Regions from separate parts of the Gryllotalpicola daejeonensis genome, predicted to be linked through region 3. Evidence: predicted binding sites of a transcription regulator. Region 3 holds the regulator's gene; each other region holds the start of a gene.
The links. Region 3 encodes LexA, which represses DNA repair genes until DNA is damaged. Its sites were predicted from a motif close to TCGAACANNTGTTCGA; they were not measured.

Region 1 (4,757 bases), on a different contig from region 3:
TTTCTCGGGTCTGGCATGGAGTGACAGTAGTGCATTGCTTCACCGAGGTGTGAAGCATCCGGGCGCGAGCCGGGAACTCGGGGGCGCTGCCTGTGTCTCCGGTTCGGCGGGAGCGCACAGCACTACCATTGCGGAATGACGGACGAACCCGAAGAACGAGAGACCAAGAACGCAGAGGACCAGTCCGAGCAGGCAGCACGTGGTTCCGAAGATCAGGAGCGCCGCATCTCAGCGGCACCGCCGACGGAGGCGATCATCCTGAAGAGCTCCGACTAGGAGTCCGCCAGGATGAGCACATGAGTCGCGTCGACCCTGCTCTCGTTCCTCGCACTGGGGCCAACACAGGTGGGGCCGACCGGCCTGAGATCGTGTGCATCTGCGGTTCCGTGCGGTTCACGCCCGAGATGCGCGCGGCAAACCGCGATCTGACGCTCGCTGGCGCGGTTGTCATCGCGCCAGGCGAAGTGGACGCGCCGATCTCGGAAGCGCAGAGGGCGGCGTTGAGTGCGTTGCACCTGCGCAAGATCGAGATGGCTGACCGCGTTCTTGTCGTCAACCCGGGTGGCTACATCGGGCAGTCGACCCGCAAGGAGATCGCGTACGCAAAGTCCGTTGGAAAGCCGGTCTCGTTCACCCACCCTGCCTGAACAGCGCCGCAGCGCGTAACGCCACGCGGACGGATGAAGCATGCGGTTTGAGTCGGCGCGGATGCCAGGCAATTCTCCTCGCGCTCTCGCCCAGGCCGGCGCGCTACGAGACCGCTCAGAATCGGCCTACGGGCCGGGTGGTTCTTGCGCGCCGGCTTGTGCTCTGAGTCGTGCGGCTGTGCCGTTGCCTGCGGGTGCCCAGTCGATGACCCGGCCGCCGTGGGCGTAGCGCACTTCTGGGGTTCCGCCCGTCATGCGGATCTGCCAGGGCCCGGAGTCGATTTCGTGGTGGTGGAACCAGCACAGGAGCACCCCGTTGTCGAGGTCGGTGTTGCCGCCGTCTTTGTAGCTGATGACGTGGTGGACCTCGCACCACTGCGCCGGGACACTGCACCCCGGGATCACACAGGTGCCGCCGTCCCGCAGGGCGATCGCGCGCCGCTGGCGCCTCGTGAACCCGCGCACGCTGCGCCCGAGGCGCAGCACCTGCCCGTCGTCGCCGAAGATCACCGTCTGGATCCCGCCGGTGCAGGCGGCCTGCTCGGCCTCTGAGACGGGGACGGGTTCGGGGGTGCCGGCGTAGAACGCCAACCCCTCACCCGAATGAAGCTCCTTCACCGTGGTGGAGATCCACACGGTGGGGTGGTCCCCGCCCATCTCCGGCACCTCAGCCGAGCGGGCCTGGGAGGCGCAGATATCCCGGAACAGGTCCGCCCGCTTCTGCCCCGCCGTGCGCGAGTCCTCAGGCGTGACCTCGTCGGCGGGGGCGAAGGTGACGGTCTTCCTCCCCTTCGGGTTGATGAACGCGTCGAACAGCCCCCGTGCGACGGCCGCATGCCCAGCCGGAAGCAGACCGGACACCTTCGCAGCGCCGTCGACGGTCGGGCCGATGGAGAAGTACCGCTGCGCCATCGCCTTCTGCGCCTGATCCTCCACGGCCGTGATATCGAGCAGTGCGGCCTTCTCGGCGGCTCGTGCTTTCACCTCGTCGGCACCGGCCGTGGTGGCCAGCTCGACGAGCTCCGCCTCGACCAGGGCCACCTGAACGGCGTCGGCGCGGCCGAGATCCTTCCCGGCGGCCTTCTGCAACTCCCCACTGATCGCCGCGGCCGCCTCCCGGCCGATGCGCCCGTCCAGAACCGCGGCCTCCACGGCCGGCAGCTTCTTCAACTCGGTCGCCTGGGCGACGAGCTTCTGAGCTTCCTTGCCCGAGGACTTCGTCAGACCCTGGATCGCCCCGGCGGCGGTCTTGAACCCCAACCGGCGCGCCAGGGAGTCCGGCGCCTCGGGGTCCGAGCGGTGCTGCACCTCCCCGGCCACCGCCAGCTCCATCGCATCCAGGTGTCGGTGCACCGCGGCAAGATCCTCCGCCAGCCGCACCAACTGCCCATCCGTCAAAACCGCAGGATCCACCGGCAGCACAGCAGAAAGACGCGCAAGCGCCCCGCACGCGGCAGACCCGACCTTCGACATAGAACAAGACTACGCCAAGCATCCGACAATCGCTAGGAAATAATAGAACACTTATTCACATGTCCGCGGGAAGGGCCAACTTCTCCACACCCAGCCCCACAGCCCGAGGCATCCGTGCGCCCAGCTTGCGCCGCACGCGCCACCAGACCAGCCCGCTACAACTCAGGCGACTCCCGCTCTTCACCCTCGGCGCCCGCGCGAATGTGGTGACGAATCACCTCATTCACGACGAAGTTGAACCACTTCTCGGCGAACTCGGGGTCGAGGTTGCTCTCGAGCGCCAGCTCGCGCAACCGCGCGATCTGCCGATGCTCGCGCTCGGGGTCGGCGGCAGGCAGGCCGAACTCGGCCTTCAGAACGCCGACCTCCTGCGTGAACTTGAACCGCTCGGCGAGCAGGTGAATCAGGGCGGCGTCGATGTTGTCGATGCTCTGACGGATCCGCAGCAGCTTCTGCCACGCAGCCTCAGCGCTGTCGGGTTCGGTGGGGCACATGACTGAAACCCTAGGGCGAAATCAGGGCGACCGGATGCCGCACAGCGCCACCCATCACAGGAAAGCCGGCACCACCGCGGTCGGCGAGCCGGCAGGCACGCGCTGCACGATCTCGCCGGGCACCCCGTCGGCGCCGAGCGCGAACACAGTCACCTCGCCGCCGAGCTGGTTCGCGACGTACAGCCGCGACCCCTGCACGAAGTGGTGACGTGGCCAATCGGCGCCCGATGGCACCGAGGCGACGGGCCGCGGCGCCTCGCCCGCGCCCGGCGCGCCCACGGCGAGCACCGCCACGACATTCGAGCGCCGCACGGTGGCGTACAGCAGCGTCTCGTCGTCAGACAGCGACAGGTGCGCCGCGTACTCCCCCGCCTCGCGCGGCACCGACCGCAACGGCGACGACCCCGCGATCGCATACCGCCCGTCGGCCCCCGGCGCCAGAACGAACACAGAAACCGCGTACTCGCAGATCACATAGAGCCGCCCGTCAGAGGCGGCAGCGACGTGCCGTGGCCCCACCCCATAGGGGAAGACCACCTGGTAGTCGAGCTCGAGCGCCCCCGACGCCGCGTCGAACCGCCACACGCGGGCCAGGTCGAATCCCAGGTCGATCGTGAGCACCCGCCCGTCGGCGAGAAACTGCGTGTAGTGCGCCCTGCTCACGCGCGGGGCATAGTCGGGGCGCGGCGCGACCATCTCGGTCTCGGGCACGCCCGCGTACGGGTCGAGCGCGGCCGAGGCATCCGTTCGCCCCGAAATCGCGCCCGTCTGCGCATCGAGCGCGTACACGAGCACCTCGCCGGAGCCCCAGCACGCGACCACCGCGAAGCGCCCGTCCGGGTCGATCGCGATGTGGCAGGCGGCCTCGCCTGCCGCGACCGGCTCGCCGAGCGGCGCGAGCGCGCCGCCCGTGCCGATTGAGAACGCGCGGAACGTCGCGTCCTTCTCGCCCACGGCATAGAGCACAGGCAGAGACGGATGCTGCGCCACGAAGCTCGGGCTCGGGGTAGCCGCCGCGAGCTTCACCTCGGTCAGCATGCCGTCTGCCTCGACGGAGGCGTGCAGGATGCCTTCGCCGACGCCGTCCATGTCGGGGGTGTAGCCGCCCAGCCAGACCGACGCGGCCACCGTCAGCCGATCAGGTCGTGACGCACGATGATCGCGTCGCGCTCGGGCCCGACCCCGATCGCCGAGATACGGCAGCCCGAGAGTCGCTCGATCGCAAGCACGTAGTCCTGCGCGGTCTGCGGCAGCTCCTCGAAGGTGCGGGCGCCCGAGATGTCTTCGCTCCAGCCCGGGAACTCCTCGTAGATCGGCTTCGCGTGGTGGAAGTCGGACTGCGAGACGGGGACCTCGTCGAAGCGCACGCCGTCCACGTCGTACGCGACGCACACGGGGATCTTCTCGAGCCCGGTGAGCACGTCGAGCTTCGTCAGCACGAGGTCGGTGAGGCCGTTGACGCGCGAGGCGTAGCGCGCGATCGGCGCGTCGTACCAGCCCGGGCGGCGGCGGCGGCCCGTGGTGGTGCCGAACTCGTGGCCGTTCTCGACGAGGAAGTCGCCCCACTCGTCGAACAGCTCGGTCGGGAACGGGCCGGCGCCGACGCGCGTGATGTACGCCTTGGCGATGCCGATGATGCGGGTCAGCTGCGACGGCCCGACGCCCGATCCGGTGGCCGCACCGCCCGCGGTCGCCGACGACGAGGTGACGAACGGATAGGTGCCATGGTCGACGTCGAGCATGGTCGCCTGGCCGCCCTCGAACAGCACGTTCTTGCCAGCGTCGATCGCCTGGGTCAGCTCGAGGCCGGTGTCGGTGACCATCGGCGCGAGGCGCTCGGCATACGACAGCAGCTCGTCGACGACCTCGTCGACCGTGATCGCGCGGCGGTTGTAGACCTTCACCAGCAGCTGGTTCTTCTGGAAGAGCGCCCCTTCGACCTTCTGCCTCAGGATCGACTCGTCGAAGAGGTCCTGCACGCGGATGCCGACGCGGTTGATCTTGTCGGCATACGCAGGCCCGATGCCGCGCCCCGTGGTGCCGATCTGCCGCTTCCCGAGGAAGCGCTCGGTGACCTTGTCGAGCGTGCGGTGGTACGAGGCGATGATGTGGGCGTTCGCCGAGATCTTGAGCTTCGAGGTGT
Region 2 (4,757 bases), on a different contig from region 3:
TTGCTGCTGGCACTCACGCTGTGGGAGCGCGGCCGCTCGCACCCGACGTGGGCGCCGGCCACGCTGGTCGCCGCGCTCGCGCTGCTCGGGCTGGGCGCGCTGCTGTTCCTGCGGCTGTTCAGGCGCACGGAGTGACACCGCGAGGCCGCCCGTAGGCTGGCCGCGTGCCGACCGAACCAGAGGACGCGACCGACCGCCTCGACCTCTTTCGGCCGACGCTCGACGATGTGGAGCAGCTGCACGAGATCCTCAGCGACCCGCGCGTCTGGCAGCACTTCCCGAGCCTGCGCCCGACCGAGCCGGCGCAGACGGCGGCGCGCGTGCGCGGCTGGATGCTCGGCTGGCGGGCTGTCGGCCTCGACACCTGGGTCGTCCGCGAGCGCGGCAGCGACGCGATCATCGGCTACGGCGGCTGCTCCGTGCTGCCCGGCGGTGTCTGGAACCTCGGCTATCGCCTCGCGCCCGCGTCGCAGGGCAGGGGATTCGCCACCGAGCTCAGCCGACGCGCCATCGAGCGCGCCGAGCGGCTGCGGCCCGAGCTGCCTGTGGTCGCCTACCTGCTCGAGCACAACCTCGCGTCGAAGGCCGTCGCTGAGAAGCTCGGCATGACGCCGGTGCACCGGGGGCCGGATGCAGGCAACCCCGACCCCCGTGCGATCCGCCTCGTCTACGCCTTCCGCCCGCTCACCGCAGGCGAGCTCGCCGCGGCGCTGCACTGAGCGCTGCCGGTGCCGCTCACGTCGCTCGCTGTGAGAGGCGACCGGATGCCTCGAGCCGCAGCTCCACGTCGAGGTTCAGCCGCTCCAGGAATCCCCGGTCATGGCTCACGACGAGCAGCGCGCCGCGGTAGGCGGTGAGCGCCTCGACCAGACGGTCGATCGAGTCGAGATCGAGGTTGTTGGTCGGCTCGTCGAGTACGAGCAGCTGCGCGGGTGGGTCGGCGAGCAGCAGCCGCGCGAGGCCCACGCGGAACCGCTCGCCGCCCGAGAGGCTCGAGACGGGGCGGTCGACGGCGTCGCCGCGGATCAGGAAGCGCGCGAGGCGATTGCGCAGCTCGCCGGTCGTCGTGTTCGGCGCAGCCTGTGCGACGTTCGCGAGCACCGTGGCGTGCTCATCGAGGGTGTCGATGCGCTGGGGCAGATACGCGACGCGCTCGGTGAGCAGGCCCTCGCCTCCGACCAGCCGCTCGAGCATCGTCGTCTTGCCGACGCCGTTCGGTCCGGTGAGCGCGACGCGCTCGGGTCCCTGTAGCACGTAGTCGCGGCCATCGCTGCTCGGAAGCGCGGCGATTCGGCGGCCACGGGCGACGCCGGGGTCCGGCAGATCGACGCTGATGCGGTCGTCGTCGCGCACCAGCAGATCGGCGGCTTCGACCGCGGCCTTCGCCTCGGCTTCCCGCCCCGCGTGCAGCCCACGGATCTTGGCACCGGACTTCTCGCCCGAGTTCTTCATCGCGTCGAACATCGCCTTGCCGAAGTCGCCGTTTGCGCGCTTCTTGCGCCCGTCTGCGGCGCTGCGCGCGACCTTGGCCTCTGCCCTGATGCGGTCGCGCTGCTCGGCCCGCAGCTTCTGCTTCGCGGTGACCAGCGCCTGTCGCGCCGCCGCCTGCTGTTCCTCGAGCCAGGCGCGGTAGGCGCTGAACGGGCCGCCGAAGACGGTCAACCCGCCACCGCGCAGCTCGGCCGTGTCATCCATCAGCTCGAGCAGCGCCGTGTCGTGGCTGACGACGATGAGCGCGCCGCGCCATGCGCGCACGAGGTCGTAGAGGCGCTCGCGCGCGTCGCCGTCGAGGTTGTTGGTGGGTTCGTCGAGCAGGGCGACGGATGCCCCGCGCAGCCGCACGCCGACGACTCCGGCGAGCATCGCCTCGCCGCCGGAGAGCTCGTCGACACGGCGGTCGAGGTCGCTGGGCAGGCCGGCCGCGGCGAGCTCCGCTGCGGCGCGCTCTTCGACATCCCAGCCGTCGGTGCCGATGAGGTCGAAGTTCGCCGGGTCGGGGTCGCCCTGCGTGACGGCGCGCACGGCGTCGACGACGGCGCGCACCCCGAGCAGGTCGGCCAGCGTGGCATCCGCATCGAGCGTCAAATGCTGCGGCAGATAGTCGACCGTTCCCGTGATGCTCACGGTGCCGCGCGTTGGCGTGAGACGGCCCGCGATCAAGCGCAGCAGCGTGGACTTTCCGGCGCCGTTCGCACCGATGAGGCCGGTGCGGCCGCGGCCGAAGGTGCCGGTGAGTCCGTCGATGGCGGTTTCGCCGTCAGGCCAGGCGAAGGTGAGGTCGTTCAGGACGACGGAGGGCGAAGAAGGCATGGAAAAGGCTCCGGTTCGTGTCGAAGATGAACGCCGACACGGCGGAGCCTCGGTGCTTTCGAAGAGCGGGCAGGCAGCGGTGTCAGCGAGTGGTCGCGAAACCGGTGCTGTCCGTCATTCCTGATCCTTCTGCCTGTTCCCTGGCATGGCGGGTGATCCGCGGGAACGGTTGATTATGGCATGGATGCTTCGTCGAGCGCATGCATTGGCGGGGGGGTCGTGCATCGCGCGAGCAGGCTGGAGACCGCACGGCGCCTCGCAGCGGAGGGCGGATGACCGGTGCCGAGCATCCTGCCCTCGGATGCCCGAAGCTCTCGTTCTGTGGGTCTTGCCGTGCACAGGCGGCGACGCGACGAGTTGTACACACATTCGGCTGTCCGGCCTTGAATGTCGGGGGTGCGTTCTAGCCTTGTGGCATGTCTTCGGTGCTGGATTCGCTGGACCGGCTGGCCGCCATGGTCGCCGGGGCGTTGCCGTGTGCCGATGACCTGGCAGTTTTGTCGCCCGATGAGGAGGCGCGGGCGACGCAGGTTCTGGGCGGCATCCGTGCTCGTGTCGGCACGACCATTGCACTGCTGGCCGCCGACATCATCCGCAAGTCCGCGCGGGAGCTAGGCACCGAGGGGCTGGCGCAGCAGCGCGGCTTCAAAGACGGTCTCGGGTTGGTGCAGAACCTGACCGGGGTGAGCCGTGATGAGGCGGCCCGGCTGATCAGGGTCGGTGATCTTTTGGAGACGGCGCAGGCCGTAGCGCCGGTGCATGAGGCAGGTGACGAGTCGGTGGCGGCGGGGGAGCGGTCGCTTGCGCTGCTGAGCGCGCTGCCCGGCGGGTGGGATGCGCCGATCGGCGTCGCGGTGCGCAACTGGTGGCTGAGCGCCGCCCAGGGCGACGCGCTCCGGCGCGAGCTGGGCGCCCCGCGCCTTCCCGAGCTGACGGCGGAGTGGCGCCGGGCGGCGCTGGAGCTGATCGGCGACAGCTGGTCGGGGCACTGGACCCCGGAAGACCTCGGCCGCGCCGCCAAGCGCATCCGGGCGTCGCTGGACACGCTGGCGGCCTCCCGTGAGGCCGAGCAGCGCAAACAGCAGCGGTCGTTCACACGCGTCGTGCGCCGAAACGGCATGGTGCACTACGACATCGACCTCGACCCGGAATCCGACGCCCGCTTCTACGGCCCCATCCGTACGATGCTCTCCCCACGGCTGGGCGGCCCGCGCTTCCGCGACCAGGCAGCGATCGAACGCGCCCGCGAACTCGGCGAGGACCCGCGCACCACCGAGCAGCTGCAGGCCGACACGCTCGTGGACCTGGTCGAATGCGGCGGCCAGGCCGAGAGCAACGTGCTGCTGGCCCGCCACCGCCCCCAGGTGACCATCGCGGTGACCACGAAAGAGCTGCAGAAGGCGCGCAAGGCGCAGAACATCCTGGCCCTGCACGCCGCCGGCGACCACAGCAGCTGCCCCGGCACCGCCTTCGGGCTGGCTTGCGCCGGCCCCGACCAGGGCATCGCGTGGATCGACGGGTCCGAGTCCCCGATCACCGCCACGGACGCACTGCGCATGCTCTGCGGGAACGGGTTCACCCCGATCCTGTTCGACGAGACCGGCCAGGCCATCGACGTCGGCAAAGACCAGCGCCTGTTCACCCGCCGCCAGCGGCGCGCCCTGGCCAAACGCGACGGCGGGTGCCTGTGGCCCGACTGCCTCATGCCACCAGAGGCCACGGAAGCCCACCACCTCAACCCATGGGGCGAGCATTCTGCGCATCACAAGACTGAAACCCGCGACGGCGCCCTGTTCTGCAAGCGACATCACCTGATGCTCCACAACCACGGAGCACGAGTTGAACGACGCGGATCCGAATACTGGCTGCTGTGGCCCGGGCGCGACCCCATCCGCCTGCACTCCAAAGCGGGAATCCAAACCCAACTACGCCGAGAGGCAGCCAGCGCATGACGGAGAACTCTGCCTGGAGCCGGCGAGCACACATGCCGGGCTCAAAGCGCAATGTCGGTGGTCGAATCTAGACTCGAAAGGTGACGTCCCCAACTACTTCCGCGGCGTTCGGGCACGTGCACCCGGTCGACTCGCGAGCCAAGCTCAGCGTGCGCGGCGCGCGCGTGCACAACCTGCACAACGTCGACCTCGAGATCCCGCGCGACGCGCTCGTCGTGTTCACCGGCCTGTCCGGCTCCGGCAAGTCCTCGCTCGCGTTCGACACCATCTTCGCCGAGGGCCAGCGCCGCTACGTCGAGTCGCTGTCGGCCTACGCCCGCCAGTTCCTCGGCCAGGTCGACCGTCCCGACGTCGACTTCATCGAGGGCCTGAGCCCGGCGGTGTCGATCGATCAAAAGTCCACGAACCGCAACCCGCGTTCGACCGTCGGCACCATCACCGAGATCTACGACTACATGCGCCTGCTCTGGGCGCGCATCGGTGTCGCCCACTGTC
Region 3 (4,757 bases):
CGTGAAGTGGCCGCCGATGAGGTGCAGCTCGAACCCGGCGGGCTCGCCGGAGTGGACGAGGTAGGGCCGGCCGGAGATGTCGACGACCGCCTGCACGAGCGCATCATCGAGCGGCACGAGCGCGTCGCCGAACCGGCTGATGCCGCTCTTGTCGCCGAGCGCCTGGCGGATCGCCTGACCGAGGACGATGCCGGTGTCTTCGGCGGTGTGGTGGACGTCGATGTGGGTGTCGCCGGTCGCGCGAACGGTGAGGTCGGTGAGCGAGTGCTTGGCGAAGGCCGTGAGCAGGTGGTCGTAGAACGGCACAGCGCTCTGGATGTCGCTGCGCCCGGTGCCATCGAGGTCGAGGCTCAGCTCGATGCGCGACTCACTGGTCTCTCGCGTGATGGAGGCGGTGCGGGGGCCTGCGGTCATGCGCTCAGCCTACTGGGGCGCGCTCGGATGTTTCCGCGAGCGGGCTGCCGTGACGCTCGACGTAGCGAGCCATCGCGTCGAGGAACTCGCTCGTCTCAGACTCGGTTCCCGCGGAGACGCGGAGGCTGTTCGGGATGCCCATCTCACGGATGATGATGCCCTCCGCCAGCAGCTCGTCGAACACCTCGCGCGGGTTGGCGACGCGATCGAAGAGGACGAAGTTGGACCACGTGCGGTAGGGGTGGAACCCGAGCGCCGTCAACTCGGTGACGATGCGGTCGCGCTGCACCTTGATCTCGTCGACCATCGCGAGCATCTCGCGCGCGTGGGCGAGCGCCCCAAGCGCCGCCGCCTGCGTCAGCGCGGACAGGTGGTACGGCAGCCGGACGAGGCGGAGCGCGTCGGCGATGGCGGGGTCTGCCGCGAGGTACCCGAGTCGGACGCCCGCGAAGGCGAACGCCTTGCTCATCGTTCGCGAGACGACGAGGCGCTCACGACCAGGCAGCAGCGTGAGCGCACTCGGCTCACCGGCCGGGAAGAACTCGGCATATGCCTCGTCGACGATCACGATGCCGGGCGCCACCTCGTAGACCGCCTCGACGACGTCGAGAGACAGAGGCGTGCCCGTGGGGTTGTTCGGCGAGCACAGGATCACCACGTCAGGCTGAGTGCGGCGCACCCAGTCGGCGGCTCGCTCAGCCGACAGCTCATAATCGGCGTCTCGGTCGCCCGCGACCCACTCGGTGCCGGTGCCGGAGGCAAGCAGCGGATACATCGAGTATGTCGGCGCGAAGCCGAGCACAGTGCGGCCCGGGCCACCGAACACCTGGAGCAGCTGCTGCAGGATCTCGTTCGAACCATTCGCCGCCCAGAGGTTGTCGCGCGTCAGGCCGTGGCCCAGATAGCCGGCCAGCGCGTCGCGCAGCTCGACGAACTCGCGGTCGGGGTAGCGATTCGCGCCGCTCACAGCCTTCGCGAGCCGCTCGAGCACGTCGGCCTGCACGTCGTCGGGGATGGGGTGAGTGTTCTCGTTGACGTTCAGCTCGACCCTGACATGCTTCTGCGGCGCGCCATACGGCTCACGGCCGCGCAGGTCGTCACGGATCGGGAGGTCTGAGAGAGACGTCACGCCTCTATCGTAGGCGGCGCCTTGACAGGCCTCCGCTTGAGCTACCTCGCGTACTGCGCGGGGATCGCGAGCGATTCGCCGGGCGTCACGACGGTGCTCTGCAGCCCGTTCATGTCAACGATTGCGTCGATCACTTCACGCGGGTCGGCGTGAGGGGCGACACGCTCGGCGATCTGCCACAGCGACTCACCTTGCGCGACAGTGACGTGCTCGACGCTGCCGTGTGCGGTCGCCGCCGACGGCGCCTGCGCGGACGCGGCCCCGGTGCTGACGCCGAACCAGAGCGCGGCGGCCAGCAGAGGCGCCGACGCCAGCGCGACCAGCGCGAGCCTGCCGCGCCGGGTCACACGGAGTCGCGAGCGAACCGCCGGGCCGGGATGCGCCGGCGTGCCGACGGGCCGTCGCACGTTGAACGCTGCCCTCGCGGACGTGTGAACAGTGAAGCTGCTCATCTCAACCCTCAACCTTCGTCACCTGGTTCGGAACGCCTGTTCGATATTTCGGACGCTTACGAACCTATCTTCGATCTAAACTTGATGCAAGCCCCGCATGATTCACGAACTTATCCACCGGTTTCGGCGACTCGCTCGAACAAATCCCCTACACAGAGGGGGTTTGTCGCTAGTGTGTGGCTCACTGGTGGAAATGCAACCAGCGACCACTGACATTGGGGATTTGACGTGACCACAGATGCCGTCAGCGCCGACACCGGCGCTGCACCGAAGCGCCGTACCCGCCGCCGCAAGAACCTCAGCGACAAGCAGCTCGCGATCCTCGACGTGATCAAGAAGTCGCTCGCCGCGCGCGGCTACCCGCCGAGCATGCGCGAGATCGGCGACGCGGTCGGTCTCGCCTCACTGTCGAGCGTGACGCACCAGCTCAACCAGCTCGAGCTCTCCGGCTACCTGCGCCGCGACCCGAATCGGCCACGCGCGCTCGAGATCCTCATCGACCCTCCGTCACCGGCCGAGCAGACCGACGACTTCGAGACCAAGGCGCCCGTCGGCGACGCGATGCTCGTTCCCCTCGTCGGGCGCATCGCCGCAGGCATCCCCATCACCGCCGACCAGCAGGTGGAAGAGGTGTTCCCCCTCCCCCGCCGCCTCGTCGGCAACGGCGACCTGTTCATGCTCAAGGTCGCCGGCGAATCGATGATCGACGCCGCGATCTGCGACGGCGACTGGGTGGTCGTGCGCCAGCAGCAGGACGCCGTGAACGGCGAGATCGTGGCCGCGATGCTCGAGGGCGAGGCCACGGTGAAGGTGTTCCGTCAGCGTGACGGCCACACCTGGCTGCTGCCGCGCAACTCGGCCTTCGAGCCGATCGTGGGCGACGAGGCGGTCATCCTCGGCAAGGTCGTCGCCGTTCTGCGCGCGGTCTGACGCTCAAGCACGTCGGGGGGCCTACGAGGCGGGCTCCCCGACGATGGCCTGCGCCTCGCTCGTGAACTCGGGCGCGATCAACTGCGCATAGCGCGCGTCGTCGATGAGGCCGACGCGCGCAAGCACGGCGAGGGGTACCTCGTGCATGTTCCGCGTGTACAGATGGATGCCTGGCGCCCCGCCTTCGATGAGGCGCTCGGTGAGCTTCGCGGCGAAGTCGATGCCGATCTCGCGCCGACCGGCCTCGGTCGGCTCGACCTCGAGCGCCACGGCGAAGTCGGCCGGTGCTTGCTCGCCCGAGAGCTCGAGATTGCGCGCCAGTCCCGCCGGTGTCGTCACGGGCGTGATCGCGGGCAGGATCGGCAGCTCGACACCGGCGGCGCGCGCGGCGTCGACCATGCGGAAGTAGTCCTCGGCGTGGAAGATCATCTGGCAGATCGCGAGGTTGGCGCCGGCAGCTTGCTTGGCGAGCAGCGTGTCGATGTCCTGCTGCCAGGAGCGGGAGGACGGGTGTCCGTTCGGGAACGCGGCGACGGCGATGGCCGCGCGCTCGCGCCCGTCGCGGTCGACCGTGATTCCCGGCGTGCCCGGAACCGCGACCTCGCGCCACGGCCTGCGCTCGTTCTGGACTGCATGGATCAGCTGGACGAGTTCGGCTGCTGTGCGGATGTCGCCGGGGAAGGCATCCTCAGGTGCGCCGACGGGCAGATCACCGCGGACGGCGAGGAAGCTGTGCACGCCGGCATCCATGAAGGTCCGCACGGTTTCGTGCGCGTGCTGCACCGTCGACCCGACGCAGGTGAGGTGCGCCATGGTCCGCACTCCGGGGTGGTTCTCGATCACGTGCTTCAGCACGTCCAGCGATGCGTCTTGCGACGAACCGCCCGCGCCGTAGGTCACCGAGACGAATTCGGGCCCCGCGGCGACGAGGCGCGCGATGCGGTCGGGCAGCTGCTTCGCGATGTGCTCGGAGCGGGCGGGATGCAGCTCGAACGAGAACGGCACCTTCCTCATGCGCGCGGAGCCGCCTCGAGGCGATACGGCTCGAACGGCGCGACGCGGCTCGGGTCGATGAGCGCCGAGATGCGCGTGCCCTGCTCGGTGTAGCTCTGCGAGGTCACGCGGCCGTGATCGTGGAGCGCCGCGATGATCTCGCCGTGCTCGTAGGGGACGAGCAGCTCGATCGGGACCGAGTGGTCGGGAATCAGGTACGCGATGCGGGCGAGCACCTCGTCGATACCCTCGCCGGTGCGGGCGCTCGCGAAGACGGCGCCGGGCACGAGTCCACGCAGCACGAGGCGGGTGTCGTCATCGATCAGATCGGATTTGTTGAACACCACGAGCTCGGGGATGTCTCGCGCACCCACCTCGCCGATGACGTCGCGCACCGTCTGCAGCTGGCTCGCCGGGTCGGGGTGAGAGGCGTCGACGACGTGCACGATCACGTCGGAGTCCTGAACCTCCTCGAGCGTCGAGCGGAAGGCCTCGACGAGCTGGTGGGGAAGGTTGCGCACGAATCCGACGGTGTCGGCCAGCGTGTACGGTCGGCCGTCGAGTGTCTGCGAGCGGCGCACCGTCGAGTCCAGCGTCGCGAAGAGGGCGTTCTCGACGAGCACTCCCGCACGCGTGATGCGGTTGAGCAGACTCGACTTGCCCGCGTTGGTGTAGCCCGCGATGGCGACCGATGGCACCTCGTTGCGGCGGCGATTCGCGCGCTTGGCGTCACGGGCCGGCTTCATGTCCTTGATCTGACGGCGCAGCTTCGCCATGCGCGAGTGGATGCGGCGGCGATCGAGCTCGATCTTGGTCTCACCGGGGCCGCGGCTCCCCAT

Region 1: the regulator LexA is predicted to act here: its motif matches at 2,164-2,179, upstream of ABD736_RS09535 (HNH endonuclease signature motif containing protein).
Region 2: the regulator LexA is predicted to act here: its motif matches at 2,668-2,683, upstream of ABD736_RS01650 (DUF222 domain-containing protein).

Annotation. Positions count from the first base shown of each region.
Region 1 is NZ_BAABBV010000001.1:1,949,892-1,954,648, reverse strand. Features, by position in the region: gene ABD736_RS09550 (TetR/AcrR family transcriptional regulator) at 1-17, opposite strand, end outside; gene ABD736_RS09545 (hypothetical protein) at 136-276, shown strand; gene ABD736_RS09540 (hypothetical protein) at 387-647, shown strand; gene ABD736_RS09535 (HNH endonuclease signature motif containing protein) at 774-2,120, opposite strand; gene ABD736_RS09530 (chorismate mutase) at 2,276-2,614, opposite strand; gene ABD736_RS09525 (lactonase family protein) at 2,669-3,742, opposite strand; gene ABD736_RS09520 (adenylosuccinate synthase) at 3,745-4,757, opposite strand, start outside.
Region 2 is NZ_BAABBV010000001.1:322,583-327,339, reverse strand. Features, by position in the region: gene ABD736_RS01665 (hypothetical protein) at 1-135, shown strand, start outside; gene ABD736_RS01660 (GNAT family N-acetyltransferase) at 165-719, shown strand; gene ABD736_RS01655 (ABC-F family ATP-binding cassette domain-containing protein) at 736-2,310, opposite strand; gene ABD736_RS01650 (DUF222 domain-containing protein) at 2,727-4,262, shown strand; gene uvrA (excinuclease ABC subunit UvrA) at 4,379-4,757, shown strand, end outside.
Region 3 is NZ_BAABBV010000002.1:20,596-25,352, forward strand. Features, by position in the region: gene hisB (imidazoleglycerol-phosphate dehydratase HisB) at 1-414, opposite strand, end outside; gene ABD736_RS12980 (histidinol-phosphate transaminase) at 419-1,543, opposite strand; gene ABD736_RS12985 (LysM peptidoglycan-binding domain-containing protein) at 1,585-1,995, opposite strand; gene lexA (transcriptional repressor LexA) at 2,224-2,925, shown strand; gene ABD736_RS12995 (methylenetetrahydrofolate reductase) at 2,947-3,939, opposite strand; gene hflX (GTPase HflX) at 3,936-4,757, opposite strand, start outside.